DNA from 4 places in the Streptomyces sp. NBC_01241 genome. Region 4 is predicted to be linked to each of the others. Evidence: riboswitches for the same ligand, from Rfam matches in the RefSeq annotation. Region 4 holds a riboswitch; each other region holds the start of a gene.
What was found. Region 4 has a riboswitch for cobalamin ahead of OG306_RS36875 (CbtB domain-containing protein). Riboswitches for the same ligand answer to the same signal wherever they lie in the genome.

Region 1: it holds a riboswitch for cobalamin, as region 4 does, so the genes downstream of both, OG306_RS08180 (cobalamin biosynthesis protein) here and OG306_RS36875 (CbtB domain-containing protein) in region 4, are expected to answer to the same signal.
Region 2: it holds a riboswitch for cobalamin, as region 4 does, so the genes downstream of both, OG306_RS25805 (ribonucleoside-diphosphate reductase subunit alpha) here and OG306_RS36875 (CbtB domain-containing protein) in region 4, are expected to answer to the same signal.
Region 3: it holds a riboswitch for cobalamin, as region 4 does, so the genes downstream of both, OG306_RS02925 (ABC transporter substrate-binding protein) here and OG306_RS36875 (CbtB domain-containing protein) in region 4, are expected to answer to the same signal.

The regions. Positions count from the first base shown of each region.
Region 1 is NZ_CP108494.1:1,892,054-1,899,643, reverse strand. It holds gene cobN (cobaltochelatase subunit CobN) at 1-2,403, opposite strand, end outside; gene OG306_RS08185 (cobyric acid synthase) at 2,400-3,917, opposite strand; gene OG306_RS08180 (cobalamin biosynthesis protein) at 3,914-4,987, opposite strand; cobalamin riboswitch at 5,133-5,261, opposite strand; gene OG306_RS08175 (hypothetical protein) at 5,435-5,665, opposite strand; gene OG306_RS08170 (inorganic phosphate transporter) at 5,741-7,006, opposite strand; gene OG306_RS08165 (class II aldolase/adducin family protein) at 7,311-7,590, shown strand, end outside.
Region 2 is NZ_CP108494.1:5,725,971-5,733,560, forward strand. It holds gene OG306_RS25800 (ribonucleotide-diphosphate reductase subunit beta) at 42-1,061, opposite strand; gene OG306_RS25805 (ribonucleoside-diphosphate reductase subunit alpha) at 1,061-3,490, opposite strand; cobalamin riboswitch at 3,630-3,788, opposite strand; gene mctP (monocarboxylate uptake permease MctP) at 3,913-5,550, opposite strand; gene OG306_RS25815 (DUF3311 domain-containing protein) at 5,547-5,801, opposite strand; gene OG306_RS25820 (GntR family transcriptional regulator) at 6,062-6,826, opposite strand; gene OG306_RS25825 (extracellular solute-binding protein) at 7,106-7,590, shown strand, end outside.
Region 3 is NZ_CP108494.1:772,748-780,337, reverse strand. It holds gene OG306_RS02935 (acyl carrier protein) at 1-203, shown strand, start outside; gene OG306_RS02930 (beta-ketoacyl-[acyl-carrier-protein] synthase family protein) at 200-1,423, shown strand; cobalamin riboswitch at 1,503-1,692, shown strand; gene OG306_RS02925 (ABC transporter substrate-binding protein) at 1,754-2,794, shown strand; gene OG306_RS02920 (FecCD family ABC transporter permease) at 2,875-3,909, shown strand; gene OG306_RS02915 (ABC transporter ATP-binding protein) at 3,906-4,691, shown strand; gene OG306_RS02910 (PRC and DUF2382 domain-containing protein) at 4,776-5,807, opposite strand; gene OG306_RS02905 (hypothetical protein) at 6,164-6,301, shown strand; gene OG306_RS02900 (adenosylcobinamide amidohydrolase) at 6,369-7,076, shown strand; gene OG306_RS02895 (NAD(P)-dependent oxidoreductase) at 7,130-7,590, shown strand, end outside.
Region 4 is NZ_CP108494.1:8,115,776-8,123,365, forward strand. It holds gene OG306_RS36845 (hypothetical protein) at 241-459, opposite strand; gene OG306_RS36850 (LacI family DNA-binding transcriptional regulator) at 509-1,531, shown strand; gene OG306_RS36855 (hypothetical protein) at 1,603-1,920, shown strand; gene trxA (thioredoxin) at 2,017-2,385, opposite strand; gene OG306_RS36865 (dihydrolipoyl dehydrogenase family protein) at 2,501-3,943, shown strand; cobalamin riboswitch at 4,115-4,306, opposite strand; gene OG306_RS36870 (histidine phosphatase family protein) at 4,341-4,970, opposite strand; adenosylcobalamin (AdoCbl) riboswitch at 5,080-5,228, shown strand; gene OG306_RS36875 (CbtB domain-containing protein) at 5,232-5,447, shown strand; gene OG306_RS36880 (CbtA family protein) at 5,475-6,248, shown strand; gene OG306_RS36885 (GNAT family N-acetyltransferase) at 6,395-6,904, opposite strand; gene OG306_RS36890 (tetratricopeptide repeat protein) at 7,386-7,590, opposite strand, start outside.

The sequences.
Region 1 (7,590 bases), 6.2 Mb from region 4:
CCGCAGAATGTGGTCGATCTCGTCCGTCGTCCGGGCCAGCCGCGGCACGACCTCCTCGCACGCGAAGCCCAACACGGCTACGGCGTCCGGGAGTTCGAAGCCGAGGACGTCCCGTACCAGCCCCGCCACGGCCGCGAGGTCCCAGCCGCGCTCCTCCATGCCCTCCGCGAGCCGGCGGCACAGCTGCTCCAGCAGATCGATCGCGTCCGCACCGGTGCGCGCCGGGCCGTCGACCAGTCCGGTCAGCTCGGCCGGCACCTTCACCGCGGCGCCCGGCTCGGCCAGCAACTCCTTCTCGCTGAGCCCGAAGTGCCCGGCGATCGACGCCCGCAGCCCCGGCAGCGCGTTCGCCAGCCCGCCCCACACCTGGGAGGCGCGCAGCACGGCCAGGACCAGGTTGACCCGCGCCTCGTCGACGGGACCGCCGCCGAGGATGTGCAGGCCGTCGCGGATCTGGACGTCCTTGATCTCGCAGAGGTAGCCGTCGATGTGCATGACGAACGAGTCGAAGTCGTCGTCGCCGGGCTGCTCGTCGACATGGAGGTCGTGGTGCAGCTCGGCGGCTTTCACCAGCGTCCAGATCTGCGCCCGCACCGACGGCGCCTTTGCCGGGTCGAGATCGCTGACCAGCGCGTACTCGTCGAGCAGTTGCTCCAGTTTGGCCAGGTCGCCATAGGTGTCGGCACGCGCCATCGGCGGCACCAGATGGTCCACCACGGTGGCGTGCCCGCGCCGCTTGGCCTGGGTGCCCTCGCCCGGGTCGTTGACGATGAACGGGTAGATCAGCGGCAGTTCGCCGAGCACGGCATCGGGGCCGCAGCCCGCGGACAGGCCGAGGCCCTTGCCCGGCAGCCACTCCATCGTGCCGTGCTTGCCCATGTGGACGACGGCGTCCGCACCGAAGGAGTTTTCTAGCCAGCGGTACGTCGCCATGTAGTGGTGCGACGGCGGCATGTCCGGGTCGTGGTAGATCGCGATCGGGTTCTCGCCGAAGCCGCGCGGCGGCTGGATCAGCACCACCACGTTCCCGAACTGCAACGAGGCGAGGACGATGTCGTCGCCGTCCACGTACAGCGAGCCCGGCGGCTCGCCCCAGTGCTCCAGCATCGAGTCGCGCAGCTCCGGCTTCAGCTTCTCGAACCAGGCCCGGTAGTCGGCGAGCGGGACGCGCGCGGGGGCGGCGGCGAGCTGCTCCTCGGTCAGCCACTCGATGTCGTGGCCACCGGCGTTGATGAGACGGTGGATCAGCTCGTCGCCGTTGTCGGGGTGCCCGTCGACCCCGTAACCGGCGTCGCGCAGGGCGTCCAGGACCCGCACTGCCGACGCGGGCGTGTCCAGGCCGACGGCGTTGCCGACGCGGGAGTGCTTGGTCGGGTAGGCGGTGAAGACGAGGGCCAGCTTCTTCTCGGCGTTCGACTTGTGCTTGAGGACGGCGTGGCGTACCGCGATTCCCGCGACGCGCGCGGCGCGTTCGGGGTCGGCGCGGTAGACGGGCACGTCGTCGGGACCCTGCTCCTTGAAGGAGAACGGCACGGTGATCAGCCGGCCGTCGAACTCCGGGATCGCGACCTGCATCGCGGCGTCCATGGGGGAGAGCGCCGCGTCCGAGGCGTCCCACGCGCCGCGCGACGAGGTCAGGCACAGGCCCTGGAGGACGGGGATGTTCAGCTCGGCGAGCGCGCCGATGTCCCAGGCCTCGTCGTCGCCCCCGGCGGAGGCGTCCGACGCGCGGGTGCCGCCCGCCGCGAGGACCGTGGCGACCAGGGCGTCCGCCCTGCCGAGCAGCTCGTAGAGACCGGCGTCGGCGCCGCGCAGCGAACCGCAGTACACGGGCAGGGCGTTGGCGCCGCGCGCCTCGACCGCGTCGCACAGGACGTCCACGAACGAGGTGTTCCCGGACAGCTGGTGTGCCCGGTAGAAGAGCACCCCGACGGTCGGGCGGCCCTCGGTGAACGTACGCCCGCCGTGCAGGCCCCACTCGGGCATCTGCTGCGGCTCGGCGAAACCGTGACCGGTCAGCAGGACGGTGTCGGACAGGAAGCGGGCCAGCTCCACGAGGTTTCCGGGGCCGCCCTCCACGAGGTAGCGCAGTGCCTCCGCGACCACACCGGCCGGTACCGACGACTCGGCCATCAGTTCCGCGTCCGGCACGCCCTCGCCGCCCAGCAGCACGGTCGGGATGCCGGACGCCTTGAGGACGGCCAGCCCGTCCTCCCAGGCGCGCTTGCCGCCGAGGAGACGGACGACGGCGACGGAGGAGTCCTCGATCAGCGCGGGGAGTTCCTCGCGGACGTCGATGCGGGTGGGGTTGCCGATCCGGTACGGCACGCCGGAGGCGCGGGCGGCGAGGAGGTCCGTGTCGGCGGTCGACAGCAACAGCACGGTGCTCGTAGGGGAGTTCATGCGCGTGCTCCAGGTGCTCCGGGGGCGATGAAGGGAAGTCCGGACGGTGCGCCCGACTCGATGAGCCGCAGCAGCGCGTCCGTGTCCGCGTGTTCTTCGATGAGGTCGCCGAGGCGGTCGAGCTGTTCCTCGCGCAACGCGGCGAAGCAGGTGTCGGGGGCGGGGACGAAGCGCCGGCCGGCGGCCCGCGCGATCTCGGTCAGGTAGCGGCGGCGGAACGCGTCGCTCTCCAGCGAGCCGTGCCAGTGCGTGCCCCACACGGCGCCGACCCGGCAGCCGTCCAGGAATGGCTCGCCGCCGCCCATGTCCGCGACGCCGTGGTGGATCTCGTACCCCTCGACCGGCGCGCCGAGCGCCTCGCCGACGGGGCGGGCGAGGGTCTTCTCGCGGTCGAAGCGGATGCGTACGGGCAGCAGGCCGAGGCCGTCGACGTGCCCCGCCCTCGACTCGACCTCGTCCTCGATGTGTTCGCCGAGGATCTGGAAGCCGCCGCAGATCCCGAGGACCGGCCGGCCCTCGGCGGCGCGCCGCGCCAGGGCGTCGGCGAGGCCGCGCTCGCGCAGCCAGGCCAGTGCCTTCACGGTGCCGCGGGTGCCCGGCACGATGACGAGGTCGGCGTCGGCCAGCTCCTCGGCGCGGTCCACGAACCGGACGACGACGCCCGGTTCGGCGGCCAGCGCGTCGACATCGGTGAAGTTCGACATCAGGGGTACGGCGCACACCGCGACGCGCAGTACGTCCTCGCCGTGCGGCGGCGCGACGGCCGACTCGCGCACGGCCCCGCGCAGTGAGGCTCGCAGCCCGTCCTCCTCGTCGATGCCGAGGCCATGGGCGAAGGGCAGCACCCCGTACGTCCGCCGCCCGGTGATGTCGCGCAGCATCTCCAGGCCCGGTTCCAGCAGCGAGACGTCGCCCCGGAACTTGTTGACGAGGTAGCCGGCGATCAGCGACTGGTCCTCGGCGTCGAGCAGCGCCGTCGTACCGAAGAACGAGGCGAAGACGCCGCCGCGGTCGATGTCGCCGACGACCACCACCGGGAAGCGCGCCGCCCGTGCGATGCCCATGTTCACGATGTCCGTGCGCCGCAGATTGATCTCGGCCGGACTGCCCGCGCCCTCGCAGATCACCGCGTCATACGTGCCCCGAAGCTGCTCCAGACAGTCCACGACCGTGGAGAGAAGCGCTTCCTGCCGGCCCCCGTGGTAGCCGCGCGCACTCATCTCGCCCACGGCTCTGCCCATCAGGACGACCTGGCTGGAGCGGTCGCCGCCGGGCTTGAGCAGGACCGGGTTCATCAGCGCGGTCGGCTCGACCCGGGCGGCCTGGGCCTGCATGGCCTGGGCGCGGCCGATCTCGGCGCCCTCGCGGGTGACGAACGAGTTCAGCGACATGTTCTGCGCCTTGAAGGGCGCCACCTTCACGCCCCGGCGTACGAGCCAGCGGCAGATGCCCGCGGTGACGACGCTCTTGCCCGCGTCCGAGGTGGTTCCGGCGACCAGCAGTCCGCCGCTCATGTCCGTCTCCGTCCTGCGATCGAACGTGCTGCCATTGAAATTCCAGCGATCGAGGTCACAGCGATCGACGTCACTGCGACCGGAGTCCCCGCGGCCGAGCGTTCTGTCATCGGGCGTTCCGCGATCCGCCGTGCGGCGAGGGCCACGCCCAACCGGCCCGTCACGCACACGCCGAGGGCCAGCGCGCTCACCCGGCGCGACAGCCGTACCGCGCGTTCGATGTCCTGGGTCTCCACCGCCCGGCCCGTCTCCCCGTTGAGGACGGGGCGGTGCTCGACGCGGCCGCCATACGCGAGCGTCCCGCCGAGCCGCACGCCGAGCGCACCCGCGAACGAGGCTTCCACCGGGCCCGCGTTGGGGCTCGGGTGCTTGGCCGCGTCGGCCCGCCACGCCCGTACCGCTCCACGTGGCCGCCGCCCGGAGGCCACGGCGAGCAGGGCGGTGAGCCGGGCGCCGGGCCAGCCCGCGAGGTCGTCGAGGCGCGCCGAGGCCCAGCCGTAGCGCCGGTGGCGGGGCGACTTGTGGCCGACCATGGCGTCGAGCGTGTTCGCGGCCCGGAAGCCGACGAGCCCGGGGACACCGGCCAGCGCACCCCACACCAGGGCGCCGACCACGGCGTCCGAGGTGTTCTCGGCCACGGACTCCACCACGGCGCGGGCGATCTGCGGCCCGTCGAGGGAGTGCGGATCGCGCCCGCACAGATGCGGCAGCCGCTCGCGGGCGCGGTCGAGGTCACCGGCGGCCAGGGCGTCACCGATGGTCAGGGCCTCACGCCCCAGGGAGGTACCGCCGACGACGGACCAGGTGGCGGCCGCGGTCAACGCGACGGAGGCGGCGGGGTGGTCGCGTACAGCACGGGCGAGCAGCGCGGCACCACCCGCGGCGCCTCCGGCGCAGACGAGGGTGTGCAGCGCGCCCCACCCGCGGTGGTCGCGCCACAGCCGGCGCTCGACGCCCGCCGCGGCCCGCCCGAAGGCGGCGACCGGATGCCCCCTGCGGGGGTCACCGAGCAGCAGATCGCCGATCAGGCCGGCTGTGGCGCCGTACGCGAAGACGCGGTCGGCACGCACGGCTCAGCCGGCCGTTACGCCTCGAAGGAGCTTCGTACAGGCGGCTCTCGGTGAGAGCGCCACAGCAACGGACGCACGGCAGCCAGGCATGGCGATATGTCCTCACTCAGGGTCCGCGCCCTGGTTCGACGTGACCGGCGACGAGAGTCTCCTGGCTCCCGGATCCGCAGTTCCCCCGGCCTTCCAGCCCGCTCGCGCGTGCCGTGACTTCCGGTGTGGGGGACTGCTCCCCGGTGACAGTGGCGGGACCGCGCCGGATTCGCACCGGCTTCCTCTGCTGTCGCCGTAATTGGCTCCGGCAGTCCACCACGCTCCGCGAACGCCCGTCAACTTGCCGTTGACCTGCGACGGCGCAGTGTGCTGAGGCCCACACCGGGCCGGGCGCAGCACTTCGGGCCGGACACACGAGGTGTGTCCGGCCCGAAGAGGGAGTGCGCGGGGCGGGGCTCAGGCGACGATCAGATAGATCCCGTACGCGACCGCCGCCGCGCACAGCGCGAAGCAGACGTACGCGCCGGCGCGGGCCAGCAGCAGTGAGCCGCCGGAGCCGCCCTGCGTGGCCGGTTCGGGCTGCTTGGAGAGGCCGACGATGCCCAGGGTGAAGAGGCCGACCAGTGCGACGGTGGCGACGAGGGAGACGCCGAAGACGGTGCCGAGGGCTGCCCAGTCGATTTTCATGCGGAATCCTTTGGACGGCGGGCCTGGACGCGGGCCCGGACGGCGGGCCCGGACGGACCGGCCTGGAAGGTCGGCCTAGACGGTGGCGGGTCGCGCCGGGTCCGGGGTGGTTCCGGCCGGGGCCGGAATGGTGGTCTTGAGGTCCTGTGCCGCTGCCTGGGCCGCGGTGAGCGGCGGGCTGACGGCGGCGATGGCCGTGGTGACGACGCCCGCGGGCTCGGCGACGCCGTCCGCCGGTGCGACATCGCCGTGGCCGACCGGCTTGCGGCGCGACAGCATCCAGATCGCCCCGGAGCCCGCGACCAGCAGCGCCGCGACGACCACGACACCCCAGGTGCCCTGCTTGGTGAGGAATTCCGCGCCCGCGCCGACCAGGCCCGCGGCCGGCAGGGTCAGACCCCAGGCGACGAACATCCGGGTGGCGGTGGACCAGCGGACCACGCCGCCCTGGCGGCCGAGGCCCGCGCCCATCACGGCGCCGGAGCAGGACTGGGTGGTGGAGAGGGAGAAGCCGAGGTGGGAGGAGGCCAGGATGACCGTGGCCGCACTGGTCTGGGCGGCGAAGCCCTGCGGCGGCTTGAGGTCGGTGAGGCCACTGCCCATGGTGCGGATGATGCGCCAGCCGCCCAGGTAGGTGCCGAGCGCGATGGCCAGACCGGCGGAGACGATCACCCAGACCGGCGGGTTGGAGCCCGGGTGCAGGACGCCACCGGTGACCAGCGCCAGGGTGATGATGCCCATGGTCTTCTGCGCGTCGTTGGTGCCGTGGGCGAGGGAGACGAGTCCGGCCGAGGCGATCTGGCCCGCGCGGTAGCCCTTGGCGGTGGCCTTCTCCTGGGCGTCGTTACGGATCTTCCCGCCGATCCGGTACGTCAGTCTGGTGGCCAGCAGCGCGGCCAGACCGGCGACGATCGGGGCGGCGACCGCGGGGAGCAGCACCTTGGTGACGACGGTGCCGCCGTTGACCGACGACCAGCCCGCCGACATCACCGCCGCGCCGATCAGTCCGCCGAACAGGGCGTGCGAGGAGCTGGACGGCAGCCCGACCAGCCAGGTCAGCAGATTCCACAGGATGGCGCCGACGAGTGCCGCGAAGATGACTTCTGTCCGCAGCCCGTTCTCGTTGACGATCCCGCCGGAGATCGTCTTGGCGACCTCCACGGACAGGAAAGCGCCGACGAGGTTGAGAGCGGCGGACATGGCCACCGCTGTCTTCGGTCTGAGTGCGCCGGTCGAGATGGTCGTCGCCATCGCGTTGGCGGTGTCATGGAAACCGTTCGTGAAATCGAACACTAGAGCTGTCACGATCACAATCGCGAGGAGCAGCGTGATGTGTTCCATTTACCCAGGCAATCGTTCGACGTCATTGGCACGTGGACCGTAGGCAACCTGAGTGAACGGAAGATGAACTGGACAGGGCGTCACGGTGACTCCAAACGGAGTCGGGTCGCTCAGTTTGTTCTCTGCTCGTCCTCCGCGGGCGGCACGAGTCGGGCGCAGGGCCCCGTGAGGCCCGTTTCGCCCCCTCGTCACCCCTATTTGCGATCGTTTCCGATTTGTGATGGTGGCGACTTCGGCCGAGCCGACCGTTTGTCCGTTCGCTCATAGAGCTGACCCGGGCCTTCGCGGCTGACAGGATCTCCGTATGAGCGATCAGCAGCGGGACGCGATCGAACAGGCCTGGGAGGGCGTCGTCGCCACCGCCCGCCGGACGGCGGCGGACGGCCTCGTCGTCGGCACGTCGGGCAACGTGTCGGCCCGGGTCGGCGGGACGGTCCTGGTCACGCCGAGCGGAGTGCCGTACGACCGGCTCGGCCCCGAGGACGCCGTCGGCGTCGATCTGGCAGGCAACCGGATCATCGGCGAACTGGCCCCGACCAGCGAACTCCCGCTTCATCTCGCGGTCTACCGGAACAGCGACGCGG
Region 2 (7,590 bases), 2.4 Mb from region 4:
TCCTCCGAGATTCGCGAAGGACAGCCGACCAGATGGTGCGATCAGAAGTCCTCGTCGAAGTCGACCTTGCCCTCGACGGCCACCTGGTACGCCGACGGACGGCGCTCAAAGAAGTTCGTCAGCTCCTGGACACCCTGCAACTCCATGAACGAGAAGGGGTTCGACGATCCATAGACCGGAGCGAGACCGAGCCTACGGAGGCGATCGTCGGCCACGCACTCCAAGTACTGCCGCATGGAGTCGGTATTCATTCCAGGCAGGCCGTCACCGCAGAGGTCGCGGCCGAACTGGAGCTCAGCTGCGACCGCTTCCTCGAGCATCGCGGAGATGTCCTTCTCCAGCTCCTCGTCGAAGAGGTCGGGCTCCTCCTTGCGGACCGTGTCGACCACCTCGAATGCGAAGCTCATGTGGCAAGTTTCGTCCCGGAAGACCCAGTTCGTCCCCGTGGCGAGACCGTGCAGCAGACCCCGCGAGCGGAACCAGTAGACGTACGCGAACGCGCCGTAGAAGAACAGCCCCTCGATGCAGGCCGCGAAGCAGATCAGGTTCAGCAGGAACCGGCGGCGGTCGGCCTTCGTCTCCAGCCGCTCGATCTTCTCGACCGAATCCATCCACTTGAAGCAGAACTGCGCCTTCTCACGGATGGAGGGGATCTCCTCCACCGCGTCGAACGCGGCGGCACGATCATCCGGATTGGGCAGATAGGTGTCCAGCAGCGTCAGATAGAACTGGACGTGCACGGCCTCCTCGAAGAGCTGCCGCGAGAGATACAGCCGCGCCTCGGGGGAGTTGATGTGCTTGTACAGCGTCAGCACGAGGTTGTTGGAGACGATCGAGTCACCCGTCGCGAAGAACGCGACCAGCCGGCCGATCATGTGCTGCTCACCGGGGGACAGCTTGGCGAGGTCGGCGACGTCGGAGTGCAGGTCGACCTCCTCCACCGTCCAGGTGTTCTTGATCGCGTCGCGGTAGCGCTCGTAGAAGTCCGGGTACCGCATCGGCCGCAGGGTCAGTTCGAAGCCCGGGTCCAGCAGGTTCTTCTCGGAGTTGGTGGAGCTCATCACTGGCAGGCCTCGCAGGACTCGGGGTTTTCGAGGGAGCAGGCGATCGCGTCCGCGTCGGGCGCCGAGGCCTGCTGTACGGGAATGGGGGCGGTGGCCGCGGCCCGGCCGGAGGCGGCGCGGGCGATCCGGGTCGCCGGGCGCGAGCGCAGGTAGTACGTCGTCTTCAGCCCCTGCTTCCAGGCGTACGCGTACATCGAGGAGAGCTTGCCGATCGTCGGCGTCTCCAGGAACAGGTTCAGCGACTGGCTCTGGTCGAGGAACGGCGTACGGGCCGCCGCCATGTCGATCAGTCCGCGCTGCGGGATCTCCCACGCCGTGCGGTACAGCGCCCGCACCTCCTCCGGGATCCAGGCGAAGCCCTGCACCGAGCCGCTCGCCTCGCGCAGCGCCTCACGGGTCCGCGCGTCCCACACCCCGAGCTGTTTCAGCTCCTCCACCAGATATGCGTTGACCTGGAGGAACTCACCGCTGAGCGTCTCGCGCTTGAAGAGGTTGGAGACCTGCGGCTCGATGCACTCGTACACACCCGCGATCGAGGCGATCGTCGCCGTCGGCGCGATGGCGAGCAGCAGTGAGTTGCGCATCCCGGTCCTCGCGATCCGGGCGCGCAGCGCCTCCCAGCGCTCCGGCCAGTTCAGCTCGGTGTCGTAGTGGTCCGGGTGCAGCACCCCGCGCGCGGCCCGCGTCTCGGACCAGGCGGGCAGCGGGCCGGAACGCTCGGCGAGATCGCAGGACGCCTCGTACGCCGCGAGCATGATCCGCTCGGAGATCTTCGTGGAGAGCGCACGGGCCTCGGGGGAGTCGAACGGCAGCCGCAGCTGGAAGAAGACGTCCTGGAGACCCATCGCACCCAGACCGACCGGGCGCCACTTCGCGTTGGAGCGGCCGGCCTGCTCGGTCGGGTAGAAGTTGATGTCGACGACCCGGTCAAGGAAGGTCACGGCGGTACGGACGGTGGCGTCCAGCCGCTCCCAGTCGATGGAACCGTCGGCGACGAACGCGCCGAGGTTGACCGAACCCAGGTTGCAGACGGCGGTCTCGCCGTCATCGGTGACTTCGAGGATCTCGGTGCACAGATTCGACGAGTGGACGACGCGGCCCGGCTCGGCGGTCTGGTTCGCGGTCCGGTTGGAGGCGTCCTTGAACGTCATCCAGCCCTGGCCCGTCTGCGCCAGGGTCCGCATCATCCGGCCGTACAGCTCGCGGGCCGGCATCGACTTGCGGGCCAGCCCCTGGGCCTCGGCGGCCCGGTACGCGGCGTCGAACGCGTCGCCCCACAGGTCGACCAGCTCGGGGACGTCGGCGGGCGAGAACAGCGACCAGTCGCCGTCCGCGTCGACCCGGCGCATGAACTCGTCCGGGATCCAGTGCGCCAGGTTGAGGTTGTGCGTACGCCGCTGGTCCTCGCCCGTGTTGTCGCGCAGCTCCAGGAACTCCTCGATGTCCGCGTGCCAGGTCTCCAGGTAGACGGCGGCGGCGCCCTTGCGACGGCCGCCCTGGTTGACGGCCGCGACGGACGCGTCGAGCGTCTTCAGGAACGGCACGATGCCGTTGGAGTGCCCGTTGGTGCCACGGATCAGCGAACCGCGGGCGCGGATGCGGGAGTACGAGAGACCGATGCCGCCCGCGTGCTTCGAGAGCCGCGCCACCTGGTGGTAGCGGTCGTAGATCGAGTCGAGCTCGTCGAGCGGGGAGTCCAGCAGGTAGCAGGAGGACATCTGCGGGTGCCGGGTGCCGGAGTTGAACAGGGTCGGCGAGGACGGCAGATAGTCGAGCCGGCTCATCAGCCCGTACAGCGACGCCACTTCGTCCAGGGCGCGCTGCCCCGCTTCTGAACCGAGTGCAGCGTTCTCGGCGAGCCCGGACGCGACCCGCAGCATGAAGTGCTGGGGCGTCTCGATGACCTGGCGGGTGTGCGGGTGGCGCAGCAGATAGCGGCTGTGCAGGGTCCGCAGCCCGAAGTAGCCGAAGCGGTCGTCGGCGCCGGCGGCCAGCGAACGCTCCACCAGCGCGTCGAGGGCGGCCGCGTGCAGCGCGACGAACTCGGCGGTGCGGTCCGCGATCAGGCCCTCGCGGTGTCCGACGGCGATCGAGGCGGAGAAGGAGACGGCGCCCTGACCGGCCGCCTCGTCGGCGATGGCGAGGATCAGGAGCCGGGCGGCGAGCCGGGAGTAGGCGGGGTCCTCGGAGATCAGCCCCGCGGCGGCCTCGGTGGCCAGCGCGCGCAGTTCGGCCTCGTCCGCTCGGGCGCTGCGGCCGCGCAGTGCGGCGGCGGCGACGCGACCGGGGTCGGTGTCGGGCAGATCGACGGTGAGGCCGGTCAGGGTCCGCAGCAGCGCGGTTCCCGGTCCGTCGTGTGCGGTTGCCTCGGACTCGGCCGCTTCGGACACGGCGACTGAAGCCGGATCGGCTGGCGCGATGGTCACGTGGTGCTCTCCCTCGCTCGGCTCGGGGCCGGCGGGGAACGGGGCAGCCGGACAGAGGCGGGCCCGGGTCGGGGCAGCACTCCGCACGGCGTCCACCGGCCCAACCGCGAGGCCCGGACGTCTGGCATCCGGTTCGGTCGAGCCGGATGAACTGTCGGCAGGTCCTCGGACTTACTCGGGGGTGCGCAAAAGCGCACCGAACATACCGTTGCGGGACAGTTCCGGATTCGCACCGGATTCCCCTGCGGCGACAGCGAGCATGAGCATACATGTGGGGGCCGTCCGATGAGGCAGCCCCCACATGTTGTGTCGCGCAACATATCTCGGGACGCGCGTACGGCCCGCCGCCGAGCGCACGGACGGCCCGCCGCGCCCCGCTGGAGGGGGCTTGACGGGCCGTCGTACGGCTGTGGGAGCGGCCGTCAGTGGCCGCCGCCCGGCGCCCCTGCCGTGGCCTGCGGGAGCTCCACCTGGACGCCCTTGTCGCCCGCGTCGGCCGTGTAGTCGGCCGGCGAGGTCTCGTCGACCCCGGCGGGTGCCTTCACGGCGTTCAGGACGAAGGTGAGCACCACCGTCACCACCACGTTCAGCACGAACGCCGTGAGACCGATGTAGCCGATCTCGCCGATGCCCGGGATCTCCTTGGACGACCCGCCGAAGTGCGCCTGGGTCGGGCTGGCGACGCCGTACGCGGCCACCGTCCCGTACACCATGCCGACCGCCCAGCCCGCGAGCAGCGCCCAGCGGTGGAACCAACGGGTGAACAGGCCGCCGACCAGGGCCGGCATTGTCTGGAGGATCCAGATCCCGCCGAGCAGCTGGAAGTTGATTGCGACCGTCTTGTCCATGGTGAGGACGAAGGCGAGCGCGCCGACCTTCACCAGTAGCGACACCAGCTTGGAGACCTTGGTCTCCTGCTCCGGGGTCGCGTCCGGCTTCAGGAAGTCCTTGTAGATGTTGCGGGTGAAGAGGTTCGCCGCGGCGATCGACATGATCGCGGCGGGCACCAGCGCGCCGATGCCGATGGCGGCGAACGCGACACCCGCGAACCAGTCCGGGAACATGGTCTCGAACAACTGCGGGATGGCCAGCTGGCCGTTGTCCACCTTGATTCCGGCGGCGATCGCCATGAAGCCGAGCAGCGCCAGCAGGCCCAGCATCAGCGAGTACAGCGGCAGGATCGTGGTGTTGCGCCGGATCACATTGCGGCTGCGGCTGGAGAGCGTCGCCGTGATCGAGTGCGGATACATGAACAGCGCCAGCGCCGAGCCCAACGCCAGGGTGGCGTAACCCCATTGCCCCGCCTCGCCCGGCGCGAGCGCGCCGCGCGGCTTGCCGGTCGCCGGATTGGTCTGCGAGAACGCCTCGCCCGCCTTGGCGAAGATGTTGTCGAAGCCACCGAGCTTGATCGGGATGTAGATGATCGCCACCACGATGACCAGATAGATCAGCCCGTCCTTGACGAACGCGATCAGCGCGGGTGCCCGCAGACCGGACGAGTAGGTGTATGCGGCGAGCACCGCGAACGCGATCAGCAGCGGCAGGTCCTTGATGAACCAGTGGGTGTTCTCGCCGCCGCCGACGCCCATCACGTCCAGCACCGCCTGGATGCCGACGAGTTGGAGCGCGATGTACGGCATCGTGGCGAGGATGCCCGTGACGGCGACCGCCAGCGACAGCCCCTTCGAGCCGAAGCGGCCGCGGACGAAGTCCGAGGTGGTCACGTAGCCGTGCTTGTGCGAGACCGACCAGAGCCGCGGCAGGAAGGTGAAGATCAGCGGGTACACGAGGATCGTGTACGGCACGGCGAAGAAGCCGGCCGCGCCCGCCGCGTAGATCGCCGCGGGCACGGCGACGAAGGTGTACGCGGTGTACAGGTCGCCGCCGAGCAGGAACCAGGTGACCCAGGTGCCGAACGACCGTCCGCCCAGGCCCCATTCGTCGAGGCTGGCCTCGTTCTCGGCCTTTCGCCAGCGCGCCGCCAGGAAGCCCATGACCGTGACGGCCAGGAAGAAGAAGATGAAGACGCCGAGCGCGACGCCGTTCACGCCGTCCTTCATGCCGACGCACCCCCCTTGCGGGCGCGCTGGTCACGCTGCCACAGCTTGTACGCGATCACCGTGAGCGCGGTGGAGATCAGCACCCAGAGCATCTGGTACCAGTAGAAGAACGGAATGCCGATGAAGGTGGGGTCCACCTTCGCGTACGAACTCACCCACAGCATCGCCACGAACGGCGCGATGAGGCAGAGGGCGATGACCACCCGTACCGGTGTGACGGTCGGTGGTTTTCCTTCTGGGTCTGCTGGCATGCGGCGACTCCGTCCCCTCGCTGATCACCTGGTGTAATGCGCAGGAAATCTAGGGGAGGCTTCCGGTCACCGTCACCCCCTGTCCGCATTGCGGTCCGGCAACGGTCCCGCGGGTGGGCGCGAATGTTCGGAATATCGCCAAACGTACGAGAGTTGGTCCGGACCAGGACGTGCGAACGGCCCCCGTGGTTTCCACGGGGGCCGACGCGGCTGTGCGTACGGGGTGCGGTGGCCGGGAGCGGTCGGTCGCCGCGGCGGGTTCAGTCCGTCGGCCGCTTCAGGCGGGCCACGAACTTGTACCGGTCGCCGCGGTAGACCGAGCGCACCCACTCCACCGGCTCGCCCCGGCCGTCGAGCGAGTGCCGGGACAGCATCAGCATCGGCAGGCCCACATCCGTACCGAGCAGGCCGGCTTCGCGCGGGGTGGCGAGCGAGGTCTCGATGGTCTCCTCGGCCTCGGCCAGCCGGACGTCGTACACCTCGGCCAGCGCGGTGTAGAGAGAGGCGTACTTCACCAGTGAACGGCGCAGCGCCGGGAAGCGTTTGGCTGAGAGGTGCGTGGTCTCGATCGCCATCGGCTCCCCGCTGGCCAGTCGCAGCCGCTCGATCCGCAGCACCCGGCCGCCGGCCGAGATGTCCAGCAGCCCGGCGAGCGTGTCATCGGCCGTGACATAGCCGATGTCCAGCAACTGGGACGTCGGTTCCAGCCCTTGGGCGCGCATGTCCTCGGTGTACGAGGTGAGTTGCAGGGCCTGCGAGACCTTCGGCTTGGCCACGAAGGTGCCCTTGCCCTGGATGCGCTCCAGCCGGCCCTCGACGACCAGCTCCTGGAGCGCTTGGCGCACGGTCGTGCGCGAGGTGTCGAACTCGGCGGCCAGGGTCCGCTCCGGCGGCACGGGGGTGCCCGGCGGCATGGTGTCCGTCATGTCGAGGAGATGTCGCTTCAGCCGGTAGTACTTCGGTACGCGCGCCGTCCGCGTGGCCGCGCCCGTCCCGTTCTCCGTACTGCCCCCGTCGGCACCCATGGCCCGCCTTCCCGACTGCTGCGTTGCTGCCGTCACCGGCTCCTCCGTCTGTCGCGGCTCACATGGTGGCACGGTCCGGTCACGGCTCGTCGCCCTCCCTTAGGTGTCGGTCCTATAACGGACGCGAGTGCACTTCTTATACACCCTTGACACCCCTAAAGGTCTAGGCCAAGCTCCCGGTGCTGGTCTAAACCATTAAAGACCAGGTCCAGCCCCAGCAGTACTCGTCGAATGTCTTCGCGGTGGGCGGGGTTGCAGTATCCCTGAGGAGGGTTTGGCGTGAAGCGCAAGCTCATCGCGGCGATCGGCGTCGCGGGCATGATGATCGGCCTGGCGGCGTGCGGGTCCGACGACGGCGGTAGCGACAGCGGTAAGAAGACCGGCCCGGACAGCTACAAGGGCGAGACCCTCACCGTCTGGGCAATGGATGGCTCCACGCCTCCCGGCTGGACCAAGGACCTGACCGCGGCCTTCAAGAAGAAGACCGGCGCCACGCTGAAGTTCGAGGCCCAGAAGTGGGACGGCATTCAGCAGAAGATCACCACCGCTCTCTCCGAGTCGACCCCGCCGGACGTCATCGAGGTCGGCAACACCCAGACCCCCGCGTACGCGGCCACCGGTGGCCTCGCCGACCTCGGCGACCTCAAGAAGGAGATCGGCGGCGACTGGGTCGAGTCCCTCAACCAGTCCTCGGTCTTCGACGGCAAGCAGTACGCCGCTCCCTGGTACTTCGCCAACCGTGTCGTCATCTACAACAAGAAGGT
Region 3 (7,590 bases), 7.3 Mb from region 4:
ATTCCACGATGGACAGCCTGGAGATGGACTCCCTCGCCGTCGCGGAGTTCGCCGTCCTCATCAGGGAGACGGCGGGCGCCGGCGGGGACTTCGACAGGCTCCCCAAGGACGCCACCCTCGCCGACATCACGCGCTTCATCGACGCGACAGCGGGCCGCGGGACGCCGGTGAGCGGCTCGGCGTCGGTGAGCAACGCCCGATGAACAGGCCCGCCGTTGCTGTCACCGGCCTGGGAATGATCACCCCGGTCGGCAACGACACCGAATCCACCTGGCAAGGTGTGTGCGCCGGAGTCTCGCCGGTGCGTACCGTCGCGGCACTCGAAGGATGCGCGATCGACTTTGCCTGCACCGTCGACGGAATCGATCTGGACGCCGCGATCGGCGGCCGTACGTCCTTCCGGATGGGGAGGTACGTCAAGTTCGCCGTCCTCGCCGCCCGGGAGGCGGTCGCCGACGCCGGACTCGACCCCGTGCGGTGGGAGGGCAGCAGGGTCGCGGTGGTCGTCGGCACCAGCAGCGGGGGCTCCGCCTCGCTGACCGAGCAGGCCGTCGTACTCGACCGGCACGGACCGGACGCCGTCTCGCCGTCGGGCATCCTGCTCACCATTCCGAACATGCCGGCGGCCGAGATCGCGATCCAGTTGCGGGCCACCGGTCCCAGCATGGCACCCTGCACCGCGTGTTCGTCCGGTGTCACCGCCCTGTCCGTCGCCCGCGATCTCCTGGTCACCGGGCAGTGCGACATCGCGATCGCCGGAGCCACCGAGTCGATCGTCTACCCGGCCGCCATGGCGGGGTTCGCCCGGTCCGGAGCCGCGGCCCGGGCGCACGGCGACCCGGCCAGGCGGTGCCGGCCCTTCTCGGCGGACCGTGCCGGGCTGGTCATGGGCGAGGGCGCCGCCGTCATGGTGCTGGAACGGGCGGCCGACGCCGCGGCCCGGGGCGCCGGAGCCCGGGCGCTGCTCGCGGGCACCGGCGCCACCACCGACGCCCACCACCCCACCAGCCCGCACCCGTCCGGCGCGGTCGCCCAGGCGGCGGTCGAGGCCGCGCTGCGCGACGCGGGCTGGGCGGCCGAGGACGTCGAGCACGTCAACGCGCACGGCACGGCGACGTCCATCAACGACGCCACTGAGGCCGCCCTCATCGGCCGGGTCTACCCGCACCGGCCGCCCGTCACCGCCCCGAAGGGCGTACTGGGGCACTGCATGGGGGCGGCCGGAGCGATCGAGGCCGGACTGACCGTCCTCACGCTCCAGCGCGGAGTCGTACCGCCGATCGCCAACCTGGACGCCCCGGCACCCGAGTTCGACATCAACTGCGTCACCGAAGAACCGCTGCGGCTGCCCGTCCGGCGCGCCGTCAGCCACTCCTTCGGCTTCGGCGGACACAACGCCGTGATCGCTCTACAGCGTCCGTAGGCATCAGGCAGGTGGTGCGACGGGCAGCACAGCCCGGCGTACCACCGGCCACACCGCCCATGAACTGCGCAGACGCGCGTGATAGCTTGCCTGGGCCAGTCGAACTCCACGTAGGAGTCAGGGAATCCGGTGAGAATCCGGAACTGACGCGCAGCGGTGAGGGGGACGGGCGGGGCCACGGCCACTGGGAACCACCCTCGGGTGTCCTGGGAAGGCGTCCCGTCCGACAGAACCCGAGTCCGAAGACCTGCTGGCGGCTGCGCCCGGTACCGGGCGCAGAACTCCGTACAACGGGCTCCGCGCATGGGCCCAGAGACGCAGAGGGACTCCGTGCCGTCCATATCCAGCCCCGTCCGCACCATCGCCCTGCTCACGACGGGACTCGTCCTGCTGACCGCCTGCGGCGGCGGAACGAGCGACTCCGCCGCGAAGTCCGGCTCCGCCGACGGATATCCCGTGACGCTGAAGAACTGCGGACGCACCGTCACCGTCGAATCCGCGCCGCGCCGCGCCGTCTCCGTCGACCAGGGGTCGACGGAGATCCTGCTGTCGCTCGGCCTCGCCGACCGGCTGGCCGCCACCGCGACCTGGACCGACCCGGTGATGAAGGGCCTGGAGAAGGCCAATGCCAAGGTCCCCAGGATCGCCGACAACCGGCCCTCGTCGGAGAAGGTCCTCGACCAGGAGCCCGACTTCATCAGCGCGTCGTTCGAGTCGACCCTCGCCAAGGGCGGCGTCGCCCCCCGCGAACAGTTCGAGGAACTCGGCGTCCCCACCTACGTCTCGCCCGCCGACTGCACCGGCAAGGACAACAGCGGCGGCGGCGACGGAGCCCGTACCGAGCCACTGACCATGGACAGCGTCTACGGCGAAGTGCGCGACCTGGCAAGGGTGTTCGGCGTGCAGGAGCGCGGCGACACGCTCGTGGCGCGGCTGCGGGCCCGGGTACAGAAGGCGACCGGGTCCATCGACGCCTCCGGTGCCACCCTCCTTTACTGGTTCTCCGACTCCAAGGCCCCGTACCTGGCCGGCTGTTGCGGAGCACCCGGGATCATCACCGGGGAACTCGGCGCGAAGAACGTCTTCGACGACACACACGAGGAATGGCCGCAGATCAGCTGGGAGACCGTTGCCGACCGCAACCCCGACGTCCTGGTCATCGGCGACCTGACCCGCAAGGCACAGACCGCCGAGAGCGCCACGAAGAAGATCGAATTCCTGGAGTCCAACCCCGTCACGAAGAACATGGACGCCGTCAGGCACAAGCGGTACATCCTGCTGAGCGGCCAGGCCATGAACCCGTCCATCCGGACGGTCGAGGGCGTGGAACGCGTCGCCGCCGGGCTGCGCACGTTCGGGCTCGCGGGGTGACGGACACCGGGCGGACCACGGCGGCGGACGCACGGCGCGCCTGCGAACCGACCGCGCGGGGCGGGGACGGTGTACGGAAGCTGCGTGGCGAGGACGGTGTATGGAAGCTGCGCGGCGGGATCCTGTGGGCCTGCGGCGTCGCGCTGCTCGTGCTGTCCGTCGCAGTCGCCGTCACCGTCGGCCCCGCCCGAATCTCCGTCGCCGACGTCTGGTCCACGGTGGCCGCCCACCTCGGCTGGGGCCGGACGCGGCTCACCCCGATCCGGGACGGCATCATCTGGAACCTGCGCATGCCGCGCACCCTGCTCGCGGCGGTGTGCGGCGCCGGGCTCGCGGTGTGCGGCACCGTCATGCAGTCCCTGCTCCGCAACCCGCTCGCCGACCCGTTCGTCCTCGGCGTCTCCTCCGGTGCGTCGACCGGCGCGGTCGTGGTCGTCGTCCTCGGGGTCGGTGGGGGAGCGGTGTCGCTCTCGGCCGGCGCGTTCATCGGCGCACTGTGCTCGTTCGCCCTCGTTCTGCTGCTGAGCCACACCCTGGGCGGCACGACCGACCGGGTCGTTCTCTCCGGTGTGGCCGCCATGCAGCTGTTCTCCGCGCTCACCTCCTTCGTGGTGATGACCTCCGCCGACGCCGAGCAGACCCGCGGGGTGCTGTTCTGGCTGCTCGGCTCGCTCAGCGGGGTCGGCTGGACCGATGTGTGGGTCTGCTCAGCCGTTCTCGTCCTGACGCTGCTGGTCTGCCTCGGACACGCCCGTACGCTCGACGCCTTCGCGTTCGGCGTGGACGCCGCCGCCGCGCTCGGCGTCCAGGTCGCCCGCACCCGGATCGTGCTGCTCTGCACGACCGCGCTGCTGACCGCCGCGCTCGTGAGCTCGGCGGGCGCCGTCGGCTTCGTCGGACTGGTACTGCCGCACGCCGCCCGGGCACTCGCCGGCTCCAAGCACCGGCGGCTGCTGCCGGTCACCGCACTGGCCGGAGCTGTGTTCCTGGTCTGGGTCGACACGCTCGCCAGGACGGTCCTCGATCCGCAGGAGGTGCCGGTGGGTGTCGTCACCGCGCTCATCGGCGTGCCCGCGTTCGTCCTGGTCCTGTACCGCACCCGGAGGATCACATGACGGGGGGAGCGACGGACGGGCTGCGTGCCGAGCGGGTCGGCCGGGCGGCGGGCGGCCGCCTCATCCTCGACGGGGTCCACCTCGCCCCGCCGCCCGGCGCGACCGTCGGGCTGATCGGACCGAACGGCTCCGGCAAGTCCACCCTGCTGCGGGTGCTCGCCGGGGTGCTCGCCCCGGAGACGGGCGTGGTCACCCTCGACGGCCGGCGGCTCGACGAGATCGGCCGCCGGGCCGTGGCCCAGCAAGTCGCCGTGGTCGACCAGCATGCCGTCACCCAGGTCGAGTTGAGCGTCCTGGACGTCGTGCGCCTCGGGCGCGTCCCGCACCGCAGGGCCTGGTCGGCGCCCGGCCGGGAGGACGACGACGCGGTGCGCGAGGCCCTCGAGCGGACCGGTCTCGCCGACCGGGCCGGCCAGTCCTGGCACACCCTCTCCGGAGGCGAGCGGCAACGCGTCCAGATCGCGCGCGCACTGGCTCAGCAACCACGTGAACTGCTCCTCGACGAGCCGACGAACCACCTCGACATCCAGCACCAGCTGGAACTGCTGTCACTGATCACCTCGCTGCCCCTCACCTGCGTGATCGCACTGCACGACCTCAACCTGGCCGCGATGTTCTGCGACCGGATCGTCGTCCTGGAGGAGGGACGTGTGGTGGCCGCCGGAACCCCCACCGAAGTGATCACCGAGGAACTCATCGCCGACGTCTACCGGGTGCGGGCGCTGGTCACTCCGGACGGCCCCGACGGGCGGCCCACGGTGCGCTTCCTGCCGGAGCCCTGACGGCGAGAGAGCGGGCCCCGGCACCTCACGGGGCCTGCCCCTCACTCGCGTTCTCGTGCGGCTGTCGGCCGCTCTGCGCGGGGGTCAGCGGCGGCGCCCTCGGCCGGACTCGCCACCCATGCCCTTGCCTCCGATGTCTCCGCCCCCGATGCTCTTGTCGTCCGCGTAGTCGATCTGTTCCTTGCGGAGTTCGGCGGAGACCTCCTTCTGCTCGGTCACCTTCTTGGTCTCCATGCGCACCCGCTCGACCGGCACGGTCTCCTTGCGCGTGGTGGCGCGCTCGGCGTGCAGGGTCACCTCGACATCCTGCTCGCGGATGTCCGTGGGCCCCGTCGCCCTGTCGCCGGGCCGCAGCGGTTCACGGATGACCCGTACCTCTTCGTGCATCACCGGCACCGTCCTGGTCACGTTCTCGGTGACGACGTACTTGTGCAGGCGTGCCTTGCCGCTCTCGTACTCCTCGGTGCCGACGAGCAGTTGCTCCTCGCAGCGGATCAACTCCTCCTTGCCGCCGAGGTCCGCGGCGGACCGCTCGGCACCCGCCCCGGCGCCGACGAGGGGCCGGGCCGTGCCGGCCGTCCCGGTGTCGCGGTGCCTGCCCGGACCCGTACCGGTTCCCGCGCCGGCCATGCCGGTCGTGCCCGACGTGGTGGTGCGGGAGGTGTCCGTACCGGAGGCGGAGGTGCCGGCCGCGCCGACGGCTCCGGTGCCGGCGGCTCCCGCCGCGCCCGCGGCCGTGGTGCCGGTCCCGGACGTCGTGGTGCCGGACCGTCCGCCGAGCCGGGTGGTGGTGTTCCTGGCGAGGCCGTAATGGCGGTAGAGCTCCTCCTCCTCCGCCACGGACAGATGCGCGTCCGCGTCCACCCGGGGGGCTTCCTTGACGCGGTCCTTCGGATGCGTGATGTGCAGGTCGGAGCCCACGCGACGGGCCCCGGCGAGCGGCACGAAACTCTCCTTCATGCCGAACAGGCCGGTTTTCACCGTGATCCAGTCCGGGCGGCCGGTGTTGTCGTCGACGTACACCCGGCCCACACTGCCGATCTTCTCGCCCGCGGTGTCGTACACCGTCAGGCCGTCGAGCTCTCCGGAATCCGTGAAACCGTCAGCGGCTCCCATGGCCGATCCCTCCTCGCCCGGGCGCGTCCTGTGGCTGGATCCATCAGGGGAGGCGCGTCCGATTTCCATCGCGCCTCACCCGGATGGACGCTGCAACCTCCCCGCCTGCGCAACCCGGCCGTCACATGCGCGGCGCTTCGGCGCTGGCCGCCCGTCACGGCGGTGCGGACACCACCTTCCCGTTAGGCCAATCGAGTGAGTGTGAAGGGTGTGCGCCCGTTAGTGAACTCCTGACCGTGCGGAGAAAGCATGCCTGCGGGCGGCCCGCTTTCGCGCCGACGCCACCGCTGCGACCTGTCCCGCCACCGCCTGTGAGCAGCACATTCGCGCCGCGGAGGCGAATTCGCGGCAAACCCTTGACACCCGCTGGGGGCGCCCGCATCCAGAAAACGCAACGGTGTCGCTGGGTGACCGACTCCTATGCCCACGACGGGGTACGGGCCGACGCCGAGGCGCTGGACCGGCTGATCGCCATGGCCCGGGACGAAGCCTGACCGTCCGTACCGGGGTGGGGCACCGCTCGGGGGCGCCCTGCCCCGGCGCATATGATCGACCGGCCAACTGCCGACCGTCGTCCTGCCGCGCCACCGGGGGTGCCCCATCAGTTCCGTACGTATCCGGCTGCCCCAACAACGCGGCGAACTGCTGACCCGGCGCGAGGACGGGGAGGACCTGCACCATCTGGTGTGGCGGCTGGGGCACGGGTGGCGGGTGTGCAGCAGTGCCGTGCTCGGCGGCGGCATCGGCCCGCGCGACTGGATCCTCAACGCCCAGGTGCCCGGCGGCTATCCGCGTATGGACCCCGACCGCCACCTCGCCCTGATCGCCGCCGCGGAACACCTCACGGGACCCGGTGCCGGGCTGATGACGGCTGCCGATGTCACCGCGTACACGGTCGCCGACGACGAGGGCGTCACGGCCACCGCCACCTGCGGACTCGGCGTACGCGGCTGGGCGGCCACCCCCGCCGAGGGCACCGGCGGCCCGCCTCGGCCCGGCACGGTCAACATCGTCGTCACACTTCCCGTGCCGCTCTCCGACGCCGCACTCGTCAACGCCGTCGCCACGGCCACCGAGGCCAAAGTCCAGGCACTCCTCGACGCGGGACTCGACTGCTCGGGCACCCCCACCGACGCCGTCTGCGTCGCCGCCCCCTCGCCGGGGCCGGACCTCGGCGAACCTTTCGCGGGACCACGTTCGCGCTGGGGCGCGCGACTCGCCAGGGCCGTGCACGCTGCCGTACTCGACGGTGCGCTGCGGCAATCCTGAGAACCCACCGCGCCGCGAGCCGACCGGGGTGCGGCCGATCAAGGGAGTCCCTCATGTCCTCAAGCGCTGCCAACGCCACCCCGCAGCGGCCGACCGTCGCCGTCCTCGGAACCGGGATCATGGGGTCCGGCATGGCCCGGAGCCTGCTGCGGGCCGGACTCGACGTCCGGGCCTGGAACCGGACGCAGGCCAAGGCGGCCCCGCTCGCCGCCGACGGCGCCACGGTCACGAAGACGGCGGACGAAGCAGTACGCGGCGCCGACGTCATCCTCACCATGCTCAACGACGGCCCCGCCGTCGCCGCCACGCTCGTCGCCGCGGCGCCGGGGCTCCACACCGACCAGGTGCTGCTCCAGAGCTCGACCGTCGGGTTCGAGGCCACCGCCGATCTCGCCCGGCGCGCCGCGGACCTGGGTCTGGTCTACCTCGACGCGCCGGTCTCCGGCACCAAACAGCCTGCGGAACAGGGCGCGTTGACGGTCTTCGTCTCCGGCCCCAGCACCGTCCGGGCGAC
Region 4 (7,590 bases):
CAGCCGTACTCGACACGGCCCTGCGGCCGCTCGACTCGGAGACCGGAGCGGTGGCCGGTGCCCGCCCCAGGCCGAGGGGCGCGCACCGGCCACGGCCGCCCAGACCCGTCAGGAAGGCGTACCGTCCGCGTGACCGGCGTGACCGGCGTGACCGGCGTGACCGGCGTGACCGGCGTGACCGGCGTGACCGGCGTGACCGGCCTGCCCCATGAAGAGGGCGAAGCCCCTCCTGCGGCATCCTCAACTGCCGTACGCGCGCGCCACATACACCGTGCGGGGCGGCAGATGCTCGATCACCGCCACCACCGTGTCCACCTCGATGCGGTCCTTCGCCGAGGCAGGATGCGCGAGGAAGTGCTCGGCGCCGCCCCGGATCTGGACGATCACCTCGCCGACCAGCCCCGGCCCCACCGTTCCGGTCACCCGAGGGAGCAGTCCCGCCATCGAGGAGCCATCCATGACCCGGAGCGTACCCACGCCGCACAGGTCTGGAAGACTGCCCGACGCCATGAGCCAGTTACCGAACCAGTCCACCGAGGGCCCCGTGCCGACCAGTGCCGACGTGGCACGGCTCGCCGGAGTCTCCCGGGCAACCGTGTCCTACGTACTGAACGACATCGCGACCGTGCGGATCAGCGAGCCCACCCGGCGCAGGGTCAGGGAGGCCGCCGCCGAACTGGGGTACGTACCGCATGCGGCGGCCCGCAGCCTGCGCGCGGGACACACCCGCATGGTGGTGCTGCCCACCGTGAACTTCCCGGCCGACCCGCTCCACCAACGCTTTTTCCACGAACTGGAAACCGGCCTGCGCCGCCTCGACTACACGGTGGTCCAGTACGGCAGCACCGGCCTCGACGCCGACGAGGCACCCCGCGCCTGGGCCGAACTCCGTCCCGTCGCCGTCATCGCACCCGGCACGATCGCCCTCACCCCGCAGGGCATATCCGTCCTCAGACGAGCCGGAGCCAAGGCCGTCATCACCCTCGGCCCGCGACCGGTGGACGGCGCCCACGCGCTGCTCATGGACCAGCGGAAGGTCGGCAGCGTCGCGATCGGGCATCTGCTGGCGCGCGGCCGGCGTCGCATCGGCGTGATCATGCCCGAGGAAGACGGCCTCGGCCTGCTCGCCGAACCCCGGCTGACCGGGGCCCGGCAGGCCGCGCAGAGCCACGGGGCCGTCATCGAACCGTTGCCGCTGCGGTACGAGGAGGAGTCGGCCGACCGGCTGGCCGCCCGGTGGCGCACCCTGGGCCTCGACGCGGTCTTCGCGTACAACGACGCATACGCGATGCTCCTCATGCGGGCCCTTCAGGACGCGGGCATCGAGGTGCCCCGCGAGACGGCCGTGATCGGCGCCGACGACCTGATGCTCGGCAGGCTGCTGCGTCCCCGGCTCAGCAGCGTACGGCTGGAGATGGCCGCCGCACAGCCGCTGGCGGATCTCGTCCACCGGCTGGTGCGGCACACCGGCGGCGCCCCCGAGCACCACGACCTGCTGCGGGCCAGGACGGTCCACCGCGAGTCCAGCTGAGCCGCCCGGTCCGCACGGCACGGCAGCGCGGCAACGTGCGCACCGCGCGCCGCCTGCCTAGCGTCATGACCATGAGCCATCCGCAGAGTTACGAGATCCTGCTGGTCCCCGGACACGTCGAGGACACCACCGAGGCCGCCGGGAGCAGTGGCGCCATCCGTTCGGCGGTCGTGGCGGCGACCGGCGAGACGGGAGCGTCGGGTTACCCCCGCTATTCGGGTGAAGGCATCGTGGCGGACATCGACCCGGCGACGCACGCGGTCGAGGCCCTGCTGGTCGACGGCGCCGAGCTGGACTACGGCCTGTCGGTCCGGATCAAGGAGAAGAACGCCGACGGTGACGCAGGCAGCAGCGCCGACACCGGTGCCGACCGCAGCGCAGGTGGCTGAGGCCGCGCAGGCCGCCGACGTCACGGAAAAGTGGCCCGCCCGGACCGCGGACGCGGACCGGGCGGGCCACTCACCCCGCTCATGCGCGCGTGGAGCCTACTGCTCCTTCTGCTGGTTCTCGATGGACTTGCGGACCTCGTCCATGTCCAGCTTCCTGGCCTGTCCGATGACATCCTCCAGCGCCGCCTCCGGCAGCGCCCCCGGCTGAGCGAACACCGCCACATTGTCCCGGACGATCATCAGCGTGGGAATGGAACGGATCTCGAAGGCCGCCGCCAACTCCTGCTGCGCCTCGGTGTCGACCTTGGCGAAGACCAGGTCGTCGTGGCGCTCCGACGCCGCGTCGTAGACCGGTGCGAACTGCCGGCACGGGCCGCACCAGGAAGCCCAGAAGTCGATCAGGACGAAGTCGTTGTCACTGACGACCTGATCGAAGTTTTCCTTGGTGAGCTCAACGGTGCTCATACTCTGCTACCTCTTCCTCTGCCCGTTCGGACCTGTCCGGCTCAACCGTGCCGGTACATGCGCTATTCCGCCTGCCCATGTGGCCGCCGCGCACACCCGCGATCAGACTGTTCCCATGACAGCAGCTTCCCTGAACACCGAATACGACGTAGTGGTCATCGGAGCAGGTCCGGTCGGCGAGAACGTCGCCGACCGGGCACGTGCCGCCGGGCTGAGCACGGCGGTCGTCGAGACGGAACTCATCGGCGGCGAGTGCTCCTACTGGGCCTGCATGCCCAGCAAGGCCCTGCTGCGGCCGGTCGTCGCCCGCGCCGACGCCCGCCGCCTGCCCGGCCTGAGCGACGCCGTCCAGGGACCGCTCGACGTGGCGGCGGTCCTCGCCCGCCGCGACGCGTTCGCCTCGCACTGGAAGGACGACGGACAGGTCGCCTGGCTGGACGGCATCGGAGCGGACATCTACCGCGGCCGGGGCCGGCTCACCGGCGAGAAGGCCGTCTCCGTCACCGCCCCCGACGGCACGGTGCACCGGCTCACCGCCCGGCAGGCCGTCGCCGTCTGCACCGGCAGCCGCGCCGTCGTCCCCGCCCTGCCCGGCATCGACGGGGCCCGTCCTTGGACCAGCCGGGAGGCGACGAGCGCCAAGAAGGTGCCCGGCCGCCTCGTGATCGTCGGGGGCGGCGTGGTCGGGGCGGAGATGGCCACCGTCTGGCAGGCCCTCGGCGCCCGGGTGACGATGCTGATCCGCGGCAAGGGACTCCTCCCGAAGATGGAACCCTTCGCGGGCGAACTGGTCGCGCAGGCGCTCACCGAGGCGGGCGCCGACATCCGTACCGGAGTCTCGGCGACCTCCGTTCGGCGTACGGTCCCGGACGGGCCGGTCGTCGCGGAACTGGACAATGGCGAGCGCATCGAGGCCGACGAGATCCTCTTCGCCACCGGCCGCGCCCCGCGCACCGACGACGTGGGCCTGGAGACGGTGGGCCTCACGCCCGGCTCCTGGCTCACCGTCGACGACAGCTGCCTCGTCGAAGGCACCACCTGGCTCTACGCCGTCGGCGACGTCAACCACCGGGCGCTCCTCACCCACCAGGGCAAGTACCAGGCACGCATCGCGGGCGCCGCGATCGCCGCCCGCGCCGCGGGAGTGCCGCAGCTGGAGACCGACCGCTGGGGCGCCCACGTGGCCACCGCCGACCACGCGGCCGTCCCCCAGGTCGTCTTCACCGACCCCGAGGCCGCCTCGGTCGGCCTCACCCTCGCCGGTGCCGAACAGGCCGGCCACCGCGTACGCGCCGTCGATCACGACCTCGCGGCGGTGGCGGGCGCGGGCCTGTACGCGGACGGCTACCGCGGGCGCGCCCGCATGATCGTGGACCTCGACCGGGAGGTCCTGCTCGGTGTCACCTTCGTCGGGCCGGGCATCGGTGAGCTGCTGCACTCGGCGACGGTCGCGGTGGCGGGCGAGGTCCCCATCGGCCGGCTGTGGCACGCCGTCCCCGCCTACCCGACGATCAGCGAGATCTGGCTGCGCCTGCTGGAGGCATACCGCGACGCATAGGGTCGCCCCGTCCCGGGCGAACAGCGGTGAGGCGGCGGGGGCACGAGGGGCCGAGCCCGCGAAACAGAGGCCGACGGAGTGCCGTGACCCGGCGGTCGGTCCGCAGGGTGACGCGGAACCGGCGTGCAGGGCGGCCCGCCGGATGCCACCCTCCGGTGGATGCGGCCTGACCTCCTTGGGCGGCACCCGACAGGGCGCGACCCAGCCGGCTCCGTGCCGCAACCTCGCTTCCCGGAGCCCGTGTCGGATCCAGTGCTCGATGACGGCTGTCGTTCCCACTCACCGCTGTGGGGCAGTCCCGGATTCCCACCGGGTTCCCTCTTACGACGCGTCTGTCGGTGGACCGGGCGAACCAGCTGCACCACCGGACCAGGTGCTGACCGCGGTCCCTGGCCCCTCAGTTGGGCCACGGCATGGCGGCGGACCGAGAAGGCCCGGTACCCGGAGCCGGGGACAGCGGCTGACCGCAGCGCAGGTTCCACCGTCCGGACCGGCCGCTGAGACCGGTCAGCGTCAGCGGGGCGACATCCAGCCGCCAGAAGGCCTCCGCCGGCAGAGCGAGTGCCCGTACGATCACCGCCCGCACCACCGCGGGCTCGACGACCCCCAGCACTCGGCCGCCCCTGTTGCCGTCCCGGGACTCAAGGGAGTCCAGCAGGCGGCCGATCCTGGCGCAGAACTCCAGCAACGATTCGCCGCCGTGCGGAGCCGCCGAAGGATCGGTCATCCAGGCCGCCACCGCGTCGGGCTCACTCCCGCATACTGTTGCTAGCCGCTGTCCGCTCCACCGGCCCATGTCCCAGCCGCGCAGAGCGAGTTCGGGCTCGGCGCGCAACCCCAACGCGTCGGCCGTCCCGGCGCACCGCTCGGACGGCCCGCGCACGCACCGGTCGGCCTCGGGCACCGCAGCCGCCGCGGCCCGGGCCTGCAGGACCCCGGCCGCGTCGAGCGGAGCGTCGCCGTCGAAACGGGCCTCGCGCAGCGCGGCGTTGAACGCCGGTGAGATCAACATCACCTGTACCGTCATGAGCGGATCAACTCCTCGAACCATGGCCCCTCGTGTGCGCACACCATGGCATCCGGGCGTTCCGGCCCCGCCGACGGCGCCATGGCCGCGTCCGCTTCCAGGAGGTATCGTCCGACGAACACGACGAAGGTGTGACGGAAGTCCGGTGAGAATCCGGCACGGTCGCGCCACTGTGAACCCGTACCTGTACGGGAAGTCAGACCCAGCACCTTCGTCTCAGGCACCACGATCGGGACGCGTGTTCCCTCAGGAGGTTCTGCCATGGCACAGAGTGCTGCCCCCGCCACCGCCGTACCGGCGATCACCCCCATCTCCCTGAAGGCCATTGCCCCTTGGGCGGTCTTCTTCGGCATCATCATGCTCGTACTGCTCTACTTCGTCGGCGCCGAGCAGGGCGCCACCGCGGTCATCTCCGGCGAAGGTGTCCATGAGTGGGTCCACGACGGTCGCCACCTCCTCGGTTTTCCCTGCCACTGACGTACCGTCCGATCCAGGGGAATCCTCATGAACTCCATATCTGTCAGAGCCCTGCTCGTGCGCGGCATGCTGGCCGGCCTTGCCGCGGGCGCGCTCGCTCTGGTCGTCGCCTACTTCCTCGGCGAGTCCCGGGTGGACGCGGCCATCGCTCTCGAAGAGACGCACAGTCATGATCACGGCGGCGGCGGGGAACTCGTCAGCCGCACGATGCAGTCCACCGCCGGCCTTGCCACCGGTGTGCTCGTCTTCGGTGTGGCGATCGGCGGCGTCGCCGCCCTCGTCTTCTGTTTCGCTCTCGGCCGGATCGGCAGATTCGGCCCACGGGCCACGGCCGCCCTGATCGCGGGTGCGGCCCTGCTGACGGTGTACGTCGTGCCGTTCCTGAAGTACCCGGCCAACCCGCCGGCCGTCGGCAACCCCGACACCATCGGCCGACGCACCACCCTGTTCTTCCTGATGGTCGCCCTCAGCGTGCTGCTGGCCGTCGCCGCCGTCATCCTCGGCAGGCGGCTGGCTTCCCGCCTGGGCAACTGGAACGCGACGATCGCCGCGTCCGCCGCCTACGTCGTCGTGATCGGACTCGCCTACGCGTTCCTGCCCTCGTTCAATGAGGTCGGAAGGGACTTCCCGGCCGCCCTGCTGTGGGAGTTCCGCCTCGCCACCCTCGCCGTACAGGCCACCCTCTGGATCACCTTCGGTCTCGTCTTCGGCCACCTGACGGAACGGCTCCTCGTACCGAGGACCGACACCATCAGGACCGGCAACGGCACGGCGAACCGTGCGGCCACGGCAGCCGGTTGACCGACGCACCACGCACCACGCACCACGCAGCACGCTTCACGCACCACGCAGCACCAGAAGACATCGGAACCCGCCGGGAGCCTCCCCGGCGGGTTCCGCCGTCCTGCCCCGCGCAGCCGCGCCAGGAGGGACCGACGGGCACGGACTCACTGCTCCCCGGCCCGCTGTCCCCAGTCGATCCGGTAGTGCTTCAGCTGCGCGTCCTCCTTCACCAGGCGCATGCCGATGGCTGTCATGACGTGCTGGGACGCGAGGTTGTCCAGGTCGGTGTCACCGTGCACGCAGCTCACCCCTTGATCGCGGGCGAACAGCAGCAGCGCGCGCAGCGCCTCGGAGGCGTAACCCATTCCCTGCGCCGAGGGAACGAGGCCGTAGCCGATCGTGACGTGTCCGTTCTCGTCCGGGGCGCCATGGAACCCCAGCCCGCCGATCACCACTCCGTCCTCGCGCCGGCATATCTCGTACGAACCGAAGGGGCTGGGATCACCCGTCGTCGCGCAGGCGCCGAGGAAGCGCTCGGCCGCGGCCATCTCGCCGGGGGACGGGTATCCGGGCGCCCAGCGGGCACCGTCTCCGGGTTTGCCGGCCATCACGTGCAGGGCGTCGGAGGCACTCAGGAGGCGGAGCAGGAGGCGGGGAGTCTCAAGGTCGGTCATGACCGAGTGAAGTATCACGCGGGGCGGGCGGACGGCATTTGGATTGTTCAGAGGAGTGTCGGGTGCGCGGCGGGACGGGATCGGTTGCGGGGTTCCGGGGCCTTCCGGGCCTGGGGGAGCGCTGTGCGTGGCGCTGCTACCGAGGGTGGGTAGTGCTGCCGGCGCACCGTTGCCAGCGCTGCACTCATCGGGTTATGGAGCGCACCGGCCCGAGCACGGCAAGCGACCGTTTCGCGCACACGTGGACCTGGCGGACGACGGCAGCGAGGCGATCGGCGCCGTCGCGGACCGTCCGCGCCGAGTTCCTCACCCGGATCGGCCCCGACGATCTGCTAGCCCCCAAGGCCGGTGTCCGACACCCGTCGGGGCGCGCGGCCGAGGGCGCTCTCCTGGCGGAATGGCTGAATCGCCTGTCGAGCACCCCTCGCGACCGCTGAGGCCCCTCGCGTCCGTCAGCCGTCGGTACTCCGGCCCGCGTCCGTCAGCCGTCGGTACTCCGGTCCGCGTCGACGTCGAAGTCCCCGGAGAACGCCGCCGCCATCCGAAGATGACCCGTCGCCTCCGCGCTCCGCCCCTGGCGCTCGAGCGTCCGGCCGAGCATCAGCCGGGCATACGGCTCCACCGGGTCGCGCTCCAGAACCGCCCGCAGCTCCGTCTCGGCCCTGCCGAGCCGGGCCGAGTGGTAG